2 regions of the Streptomyces sp. NBC_01006 genome follow, and region 2 is predicted to be linked to the other one. Evidence: riboswitches for the same ligand, from Rfam matches in the RefSeq annotation. Region 2 holds a riboswitch; the other holds the start of a gene.
The links. Region 2 has a riboswitch for cyclic di-AMP ahead of OG509_RS28080 (M23 family metallopeptidase). Riboswitches for the same ligand answer to the same signal wherever they lie in the genome.

Region 1 (4,859 bases), 2.7 Mb from region 2:
CTGATTTCGGACCTGATCCGCGCGAGCGACCATGGTGACCACCTGACCGAGGCCGAGGCCACGGCAATGGCCTTCATCTTGCTGTTTGCCGGATTTGAGACGACCGTCAACCTCATCGGCAACGGCGTCCACTCCCTCTTCATGAACCCCGGTCAGCGCACCCGCCTCCAGGACTCCCTCGCCGCCGGCGAGAGCGGCCTGCTGGAGACCGGCATCGAGGAACTGCTGCGCTACGACGGGCCCGTGGAGCTGGCCACCTGGCGGTTCGCCACCGAGCCGCTGACCCTCGGCGGCCAGGACGTCGCGGCCGGCGATCCGGTGCTCGTCGTCCTCGCCGCGGCCGACCGGGACCCCGAGCGGTTCGCCGATCCGGACACCCTCGACCTCTCCCGCACCGACAACCAGCACCTCGGATACGGGCACGGCATCCACTACTGCCTGGGTGCTCCGCTCGCACGACTTGAGGGACAGACGGCGCTTGCGACTTTGCTGACGCGTCTACCTGATCTGGAACTCGCAGTTCCGCCCAACGAGCTTCGCTGGCGCGGGGGTCTGATCATGCGTGGCCTGCGAACTCTTCCCGTCAAGTTCACACCCCGAAACCCCTGAACGCTCCCTGACCGTAAGTCAGCCCCCGTCAAGAGTTGTTACTGACGTGCTAAGAAGGCTAGGTTCTGCCGTTACCCAGCCGTTATGCGAAAGGTGCAGCTCATGCGTTCCGGGAACGGCCGCCACAGACGCCCCCGCCAGGTACCCGCGATAGTCGTCACCGCCGGGGTCACCGGTTCCGCGTTGGCCCTGCCGCTGCTCGCCGCCACCGGCGCGAGCGCAGCAGACACCTCCACGTGGGACAAGGTCGCCGAGTGCGAGAGCGGCGGCTCCTGGAGCGCCAACTCCGGCAGCGGGTCCTACGGCGGACTTTCGTTCACGCAGGAACAGTGGAACGCATCGGGCGGCCTCGAATTCGCCGCGCGCCCCGACCTCGCGAGCCGCTCGCAGCAGATCGCCGTCGCCGAGCGCGTGCTGGGCACCCAGGGCGCCCAGGCCTTCGGGCACTGCTCGGAGTCGGCCGGACTGACCCAGCACGGCCCCGCGGCCGCCGTGGACCCGGGCCTGCCCGGCACGCTCGGCCCGATCGCCCCGAGCGCCTCGCGCCCCGACGACTCGGTCCCGGCCGGCGGCTCCGGCGCGAAGGCGCGGGACTTCGGTGCCCCGACCCCGGCTCCGGACCCGGTCTTCACGATTCCGCCGGCGCCGCTCGCGCCGAACAGCGGACTGCCCGTCATGCCCGATCCGGACGCGCCGTCCACCTCGCCGAGCGCCCCGGTGCTCCCGGGCGACCCGACGACCCCGGGCACCCCGACGGCGCCCGCCGACCCGACGGCCCCGGGGAGCCCGACCACGCCCGGCAGCCCGACGGACCCGAAGGCTCCGGTCAACCCGGCCGACCCGACCGCCCCTACCGCCCCGTCGGCCCCGGGCCTTCCGGGCGCCACCACCGACCCGGCCGGCATCCCGGACCCCTCCGGCACCGGCAAGCACCGTGGTACGCCCGCTCTTGAGGTGCCCGTCAGGTCTGACGCGGCGTCGGAGCCCTCGTACACGGTCCAGGCGGGCGACAGCCTGGCGACCATCGCGTCTGCCAAGGGGGTCAAGGGCGGCTGGAACGCGCTCTACCAGGCCAACGAGCAGGTCATCGGCAATGACGCCAACCTGATCAAGCCCGGTCAGAATCTGGATCTAAGTTAGAAATAGCGGCACTTCGGACACCCGTAAAAGGCTGAATGTCCGTTATCTGCAAGTGAGACATGTGTCTCTTCAGGTCAACTGGCGTGTCCCGCCTGGAGCCTTCCGCAAACCCCGTCCTCACCTGCGCAAACGCCCATGAGGGGGGCGCAAGTAGGGGCCGTTTCTCCCCGGTGTTCCTCGTTGAACATCGGGGAGAGACCTGTCTACCTTCTGAGTCGCCCGCCACCGCGGGCTCCTTCGACCGCATCGCCGAATCCTGCCGGCGGACGGAGGAAACACTCGTCGCGTCAAGCGCCGAAGGCAGGAGCGGGGGAACCAAGGTAGGCGCCGGGAGCGGCCGTTGAGAGACGGCCGGGGAACCGGCTAGGGGTTAAGTCGTGCGCCAGTCGCACGGCCGGGCACTCATCAGCCCGAACCCGACAGCTCACCTCGCAGGCGTCGGTGAGGAGAACTCCATGCTGAATTCCGGCAAGGGCAAGCACCGTCGCGCCACCGCCATCGAGCGGACCGCTCGCATCGTCACGCTCGCCGGCGTCGCCGGTGTCGCCGTCGCCGCCCCCCTGATGGCGGCCGGCTCGGCCTCCGCCGCCACCGGTTCCGAGTGGGACCGCGTCGCGCAGTGCGAGTCCGGTGGCAACTGGTCCATCAACACGGGCAACGGCTACTACGGCGGCCTGCAGTTCTCGTCCTCCACGTGGGCCGCGTACGGCGGCAAGGCGTACGCCGCGCAGGCCAACCAGGCCTCCAAGTCGCAGCAGATAGCCATCGCCGAGAAGGTCCTCAAGGGCCAGGGCAAGGGCGCGTGGCCGTCCTGCGGCGTCGGCCTCTCCAACTCCTCTTACACCGGTGGTGGTACGACCGACACCCCGAAGAAGACGGAGACGAAGACCGAGACCAAGAAGACCCAGCCGAAGAAGACCGAGCCGAAGAAGGAGACGAAGCGCGAGACCCCCGCCCCGGTCACCCGCTCCGAGCGCTCCGAGGCCCCGGCCCCGAAGACCGGCAACGGCTCGTACGAGGTCAAGTCCGGCGACACCCTGGGCACCATCGCCGAGGCCAACGGCGTCAAGGGTGGCTGGGAGAAGCTCTTCGAGCTCAACAAGGACATCGTCTCGGACGCCGACCTGATCTTCCCGGGTCAGAAGCTGAAGCTCAGCTGAATCCTGCAGTAACAACCGCGGCCGCCCGTGCGGCGCCGCGGCAGCCCGACCGCCCGGCGCGTCTTCCCCTCACGCGCCGGGCGGCGGCGTTTCCCGGGCCCGGACCGGCTCCGGACCGGCCCGTGACCGGCCCCGGTCCGCTCCGATGTGCCGTCAGGCGAGAGCCCTATGTCCCGGAAGGCGGGTATTCGGGCCCTTTTTCGTCCCAGGAGGCGGGCGGTCGGCCGACCGAGTGCCCGGAGGCGGTTAGGCTCTAGTCGGCGGGGCCGTCCCACGGCCCGACACGCCACCGCACACCCAGCGTCACATCCCAGAAGGAGATGCTCGTGCCGTCCATCGACGTCGTCGTAGCCCGGGAAATCCTGGACTCCCGAGGCAACCCCACGGTCGAGGTCGAGGTGGGCCTCGACGATGGCAGCACCGGCCGTGCTGCAGTTCCGTCCGGCGCCTCCACCGGTGCCTTCGAGGCCATTGAGCTCCGCGACGGTGACCCCAACCGCTACATGGGCAAGGGTGTCGAGAAGGCCGTCCTCGCGGTCATCGAGCAGATCGGCCCGGAGCTCGTCGGCTACGACGCCACCGAGCAGCGCCTGATCGACCAGGCCATGTTCGACCTGGACGCCACCGACAACAAGGGCTCGCTCGGCGCCAACGCCATCCTCGGCGTGTCCCTCGCCGTCGCGCACGCCGCGGCGGAGGCCTCGGACCTTCCGCTCTTCCGCTACCTCGGCGGCCCGAACGCGCACCTGCTGCCCGTTCCGATGATGAACATCCTGAACGGCGGGTCGCACGCCGACTCCAACGTGGACATCCAGGAGTTCATGATCGCCCCGATCGGCGCGGAGTCCTTCTCCGAGGCGCTGCGCTGGGGTGCCGAGGTCTACCACACCCTCAAGAAGGTCCTGCACACCAAGGGCCTCTCCACCGGCTTGGGCGACGAGGGCGGCTTCGCCCCGAACCTGGAGTCCAACCGCGCCGCGCTCGACCTCATCGTCGAGGCCATCAAGCAGGCCGGCTACACCCCGGGCAAGGACATCGCGCTCGCGCTCGACGTCGCCGCGTCCGAGTTCTACAAGGACGGCAAGTACGAGTTCGAGGGCCAGTCCCGCTCGGCCGCCGAGATGACCGAGTACTACGAGGAGCTCGTCTCCGCGTACCCGCTCGTCTCCATCGAGGACCCGCTGTACGAGGACGACTGGGCCGGCTGGAAGGTCATCACCGACCGCCTCGGCGCCAAGGTCCAGATCGTCGGCGACGACCTCTTCGTCACCAACCCGGAGCGCCTGGCCCGCGGTATCGAGGAGGGCTCCGCGAACGCCCTGCTCGTGAAGGTGAACCAGATCGGTTCGCTGACCGAGACCCTCGACGCCGTCGAGATGGCCCAGCGCAACGGCTTCAAGTGCATGATGTCGCACCGCTCCGGTGAGACCGAGGACGTCACCATCGCCGACCTCGCCGTCGCCGTGAACTGCGGCCAGATCAAGACCGGCGCCCCGGCCCGCTCGGACCGCGTCGCCAAGTACAACCAGCTGCTGCGCATCGAGGAGATCCTCGACGACGCCGCCGTGTACGCGGGCCGCAGCGCGTTCCCGCGCTTCAAGGGCTAATCACGCTCCTGCTTCCGTACGTCCCCGCACTCGGTCCCGTACCGTGTGCGGGGACGTATTGCGTAGCGCGTACATAGGGGAGGCGGGATCAATGGCCGGGAACCGGGATCGGTTCTCCACCTTCTCCACCGCGACCAGGCTCAAGCAGCTCGGCGAGCGGACCGCCGCCCACGTCTACCGCTCGCAGACGCGCCGTCAGGTCCGCCGCAGCCGGCTCACCGGCCGCGCCGCGCTCCTGGTGCTCGTCCTCTGTACGCTGGTCGTCGCCCTCGCGTATCCGATGCGCCAGTACGTCTCCCAGCGCTCGGAGATCGCGGAGCAGCGGCGGGCCGCCGCGGCCGCG
Region 2 (4,859 bases):
GAGGTCCCGGCCCGTGCGCTGATGGCCGCCTACCGGCTCCCGCACGACGGCACCCGCGAGTGCGACGCCGCCGACGTGGCGCTGACCGTGCTGGGCGGAGGCGAGTCCTCCCGGCTCCACAACCGCCTGGTGCGGCGCGACCAGAGCGCCGTCGCGGCCGGCTTCGGCATGCTGCGGCTCGCCGGTGCGCCCTCGCTGGGCTGGCTGGACGTGAAGACCTCCAGCGGCGTCGAGGTGCCCGCCATCGAGGCGGCCGTCGACGAGGAGCTCGCGCGGTTCGCCGCCGAGGGCCCGACCGCCGAGGAGATGGAGCGCGCCCAGGCGCAGCTGGAGCGCGAGTGGCTGGACCGGCTGAGCACGGTGGCCGGGCGCGCCGACGAACTGTGCCGCTTCGCGGTGCTGTTCGGCGACCCGCAGCTGGCGCTCAGCGCGGTCGGGCGCGTCCTCGACATCACCGCGGAGGAGGTGCAGGCCGTGGCCGCGGCCCGACTGCGCCCCGACAACCGCGCGGTGCTGGTGTACGAGCCGCTCCCGGCAGAAGCCGGCGAGAACGGTGAGAGCGACGAGAACGACGAGAACGAAGGGGCGGAGCAGTGAGCGACACCGCAGCCGTCACGATGACCTTCCACCCGCAGCCCCAGGCCGGCCAGGCCCGGCCGTGGGCCTTCCCGGCCCCCGAGCGCGGCTCGCTGCCCAACGGCCTGACCGTGCTGCGCTGCCACCGGCCCGGTCAGCAGGTCGTCGCCGTCGAGGTCAACCTCGCCGCCCCGCTGGACGCCGAGCCGCAGGGCCTGGACGGCGTGGCGACCATCATGGCCCGCGCGTTGTCCGAGGGCACCGACAAGCACTCCGCCGAGGAGTTCGCGGCCGAGCTGGAGCGCTGCGGCGCCACGCTCGACGCGCACGCCGACCACCCGGGCCTGCGGGTCTCCCTGGAGGTCCCGGCCTCCCGGCTGGCCAAGGCCCTGAGCCTGCTCGCCGAGGCGCTGCGCGCACCCGCCTTCGCCGACAGCGAGGTCGACCGGCTGGTGCGCAACCGGCTCGACGAGATCCCGCACGAGCTGGCCAACCCGCAGCGCCGGGCCGCCAAGGAGCTCTCCAGGCAGCTCTTCCCGCCGACCCTGCGGATGTCCCGGCCGCGCCAGGGCACCGAGGAGACGGTCGCCCGGATCGACTCCGCGGCCGTACGCGCCTTCTACGAGGCCCACGTACGCCCCGCCACCGCCACCGCGGTGGTCGTCGGCGACCTGACCGGGATCGACCTGGACGCCGTCCTGGGGGACACCCTGGGCACCTGGACCGGCAACTCCGCCGAGCCCCTCCCGGTCCCGCCGGTCACCGCCGACGACACCGGCCGCGTGGTCATCGTGGACCGGCCCGGCGCGGTCCAGACGCAGCTGCTCATCGGCCGGATCGGGCCGGACCGGCACGACCGGGTCTGGGCGGCGCAGGTGCTCGGCACGTACTGCCTGGGCGGCACCCTCACCTCGCGCCTGGACAAGGTGCTGCGCGAGGAGAAGGGCTACACGTACGGCGTGCGCGCCTTCGGCCAGGTGCTGCGCTCCACGGCCGACGGCAAGGGCGCCTCGATGCTCGCCATCAGCGGCTCCGTGGACACCCCCAACACCGGCCCGGCGCTCGAAGACCTCTGGAAGGTGCTCCGCACCCTGGCGGAGGGCGGCCTGACCGACGCCGAACGGGACGTGGCGGTGCAGAACTTGGTGGGCGTGGCCCCGCTGAAGTTCGAGACGGCCGCGGCCGTCGCCGGCACGCTCGCCGACCAGGTCGAGCAGGAGCTTCCGGACGACTACCAGGCGCAGTTGTACGCGCAGCTGGCCCAAACGGGCACGGTGGAGGCGACTTCGGCCGTCCTGGCCGCCTTCCCGGTGGACCGCCTGGTCACGGTCCTGGTGGGCGACGCCGCGCAGATCGAGGAGCCGGTGCGGGCGCTCGGGATCGGTGAGGTCACCGTCGTCACCAACTGACGGACATTCCAAGGGGCTCCGGCGGCTTGTCCGCCGGGGCCCCTTTTGTCTGTTTCGTGAAGAGGTTGCTCGTATGGGGTGTGGCGTATGCAACAAAAACGCGTGTCTGTTTGGCGATTGACTGATGATCCGCCTAGCGTCGGCCGTGCTGTCCGTCAGTTGTACGCGCCGCATCCGCGGCACCGGGCAGCGATCGCCGAGTCCCCGTCAGGCGCGAGCCTGGGGAGCCGGGGACCCACATGTGTCCCTGGGGTGAATCGGACCGCCTCGTCAGAGGGGGCCCGTAGGAGACCTTCCTGCTCCGAACCCGTCAGCTAACCCGGTAGGCGAGAAGGAAGGAAAGGATCAACCCCTTCATGGCGTTTGGCAGTCGTGCCGCCGGTAAGCACCGTGGTTCCAGTCGTCTGAGCCGCAAGACCGCCGGTTACGCCGGCATAGCCGCCCTCGCCACCACCGGTGTCGTCGGCTCCCTCGCAGGCCCGGCGTTCGCCGCGACGGACAAGGCCCCCTCCATGGAGGACACCGGCCTGAACGCCGTCGTGACGGCCGAGGACCTCCCGGGCCAGATCGAGGCCCAGGCCGACGCCCAGGAGCACGCGGCCGAGGCCGCGGCCCTCAAGGCGAAGGCGGAGGCCGACGCGAAGGCGCGCGCCGCCGAGGCCAAGCAGAAGGCCGAGGAGAAGGCGAAGGCCGAGCGCGACGCCGCCGAGCGCGCCGCCCGCGAGGAGGAGCGCAAGCGCCTCAACACCTTCGTCGCCCCCGTCGACGAGTCCTACATCAGCACCCAGTGGCACGCTGGCGGCGGCATGTGGTCCTCCGGCAGCCACACCGGCATCGACTTCCACGCGGCCTCCGGCACCACGGTGCACGCGGTCGGCATCGGCACCGTGGTCGAGGCCGGCTGGGGCGGCGCGTACGGCAACAACGTCGTCATCAAGCACGCCGACGGCACGTACACGCAGTACGGCCACATGTCCTCGCTGAGCGTCTCCGTCGGCGACCAGGTCACCGCCGGCCAGCAGATCGGCCTGTCGGGCTCCACCGGCAACTCCAGCGGCCCGCACCTGCACTTCGAGGCCCGTACCGGCGCCCAGTACGGCTCGGACATCGACCCGGTCGCGTACCTGCGCCAGCACGGCGTCAACGTCTGACCCGCAGCACTTCACCGAAGGCCCCGGCTCCCCGAGCCGGGGCCTTCGTGTTGGCCGTAAACATCTGCCATTCCCGCCCGCGCTCGGAATTTATCGCCCGGTGCAATAGAGTCCCCGTACGACAGTCGGCATTCGGTAATAGGCGGAGGTCCGGACTTGCGTATTCCTGCGCACGCGGTATGCACGGCAATCCGCGAAGACATCGTCTCCGGGGTCTTCGAGCCGGGCGCCCGGCTGACGGAGGAACAGCTGGCCCGCCGGTACGGGGTCTCCCGCGTCCCCGTCCGCGAGGCACTGCGGACCCTGGAGTCCGAGGGCTTCGTCACCACCCGGCGGCACGCGGGCGCCTGCGTCGCGGAGCCCACCGAGCAGGAGGCGGCCGATCTCCTGGAGCTGCGGCTGCTGCTGGAGCCGCTGGCGGCCGCGCGCGCAGCCCGGCGGCGTACCGAGGGCCACCTCAAGGTACTGCGCGGGCTGGTCAGGCTCGGCCAGGAGCGGGCCAGGCGGGGCCAGGGGGAGGACCTGCGGTCCCTGGGCGGCTGGTTCCACGAGACCCTCGCCCAGGCCTCCGGCAGCCCCGGGCTGATCGTGCTGCTCACGCAGATGCGGCACAAGGTCGCCTGGATGTACGCCGTGGAGGCGCCGGCCCGACCGGTGGACTCGTGGGCGGAGCACGGCGCGATCGTGGACGCGGTCGCCCGAGGGGACGCCGAGCGGGCCCGGGCGCTGACCGCGATCCACGCGGACCGCGCGGCCGGGGCGCACCGGCTGCGGGTGAGGACTTCGCAACATGCCGTAAACACGGCGAGCGGTCCGCATTAACAAAAGCCGCGTATTAAAGAGTGAGGGCCGCGGCTGAATTCGCGCGGTATGGGATCTCGTCCTGCGCGTGTGCGATGAATTCCCGAAAAGGCTCACCCGGCTCCGGGAGAACGAAGAAGCCGCGGCCACCGGATTACCGGTGGTGGCCGCGGCTTCTTCGTGTGCTCGGGGTGAACCCGAAGGGTCAGACGGTCTCGGGGAGCTCGTCGAGACCCTCGGCGACCAGCTTCGCGAGGCGGTCCAGCGCCGCCTCGGCGCCCTCGGCGTCGGACGCCAGGACGATCTCCTCGCCGCCCTGCGCACCCAGGCCCAGCACCGCGAGCATGGACGCGGCGTTGACGGGGTTCCCGTCGGCCTTCGCGATGGTCACCGGGACGCCGGAAGCGGTCGTCGCGCGGACGAAGATCGAGGCGGGACGAGCGTGCAGGCCCTCGGCCCAGCCGACGTTGACGCGGCGCTCTGCCATGGTGATGCCCTTCAGGTTCTTACGGTTGTCTAGACCAGTCTCTCACGACGCCCCTCATGCTCAGACCGACCTTCGGCCCGGATCCACCGCCGTTCGACCTACCCCAGCTTGCACTGGTTTGCCCATGCCTGCCGCGTGCGCCGCGCAGGGGCGATTCGGCCAGTCCTGGCCTTAAGATCGCCGCATGACCACCGCGTCGGACCCTTCGTACCCGGCCCACTGGGAAGCGGACGTCGTCCTGCGCGACGGCGGCACCGCCCGGATCCGGCCGATCACCACGGAGGACGCGGGCCGGCTGGTCAGCTTCTACGAGCAGGTCTCCGACGAGTCGAAGTACTACCGCTTCTTCGCGCCCTACCCGCGGCTCTCCGCCCGTGACGTGCACCGCTTCACCCACCACGACTACGTGGACCGGGTCGGCCTCGCGGCGACCAT

Region 1: it holds a riboswitch for cyclic di-AMP, as region 2 does, so the genes downstream of both, OG509_RS15595 (transglycosylase family protein) here and OG509_RS28080 (M23 family metallopeptidase) in region 2, are expected to answer to the same signal.

Annotation. Positions count from the first base shown of each region.
Region 1 is NZ_CP108700.1:3,451,068-3,455,926, reverse strand. Features, by position in the region: gene OG509_RS15605 (cytochrome P450) at 1-609, shown strand, start outside; gene OG509_RS15600 (transglycosylase family protein) at 712-1,749, shown strand; cyclic di-AMP (ydaO/yuaA leader) riboswitch at 2,032-2,202, shown strand; gene OG509_RS15595 (transglycosylase family protein) at 2,205-2,909, shown strand; gene eno (phosphopyruvate hydratase) at 3,230-4,516, shown strand; gene OG509_RS15585 (septum formation initiator family protein) at 4,608-4,859, shown strand, end outside.
Region 2 is NZ_CP108700.1:6,132,907-6,137,765, forward strand. Features, by position in the region: gene OG509_RS28070 (M16 family metallopeptidase) at 1-597, shown strand, start outside; gene OG509_RS28075 (M16 family metallopeptidase) at 618-1,985, shown strand; cyclic di-AMP (ydaO/yuaA leader) riboswitch at 2,170-2,329, shown strand; gene OG509_RS28080 (M23 family metallopeptidase) at 2,342-3,136, shown strand; gene OG509_RS28085 (GntR family transcriptional regulator) at 3,293-3,958, shown strand; gene OG509_RS28090 (HPr family phosphocarrier protein) at 4,143-4,424, opposite strand; gene OG509_RS28095 (GNAT family N-acetyltransferase) at 4,609-4,859, shown strand, end outside.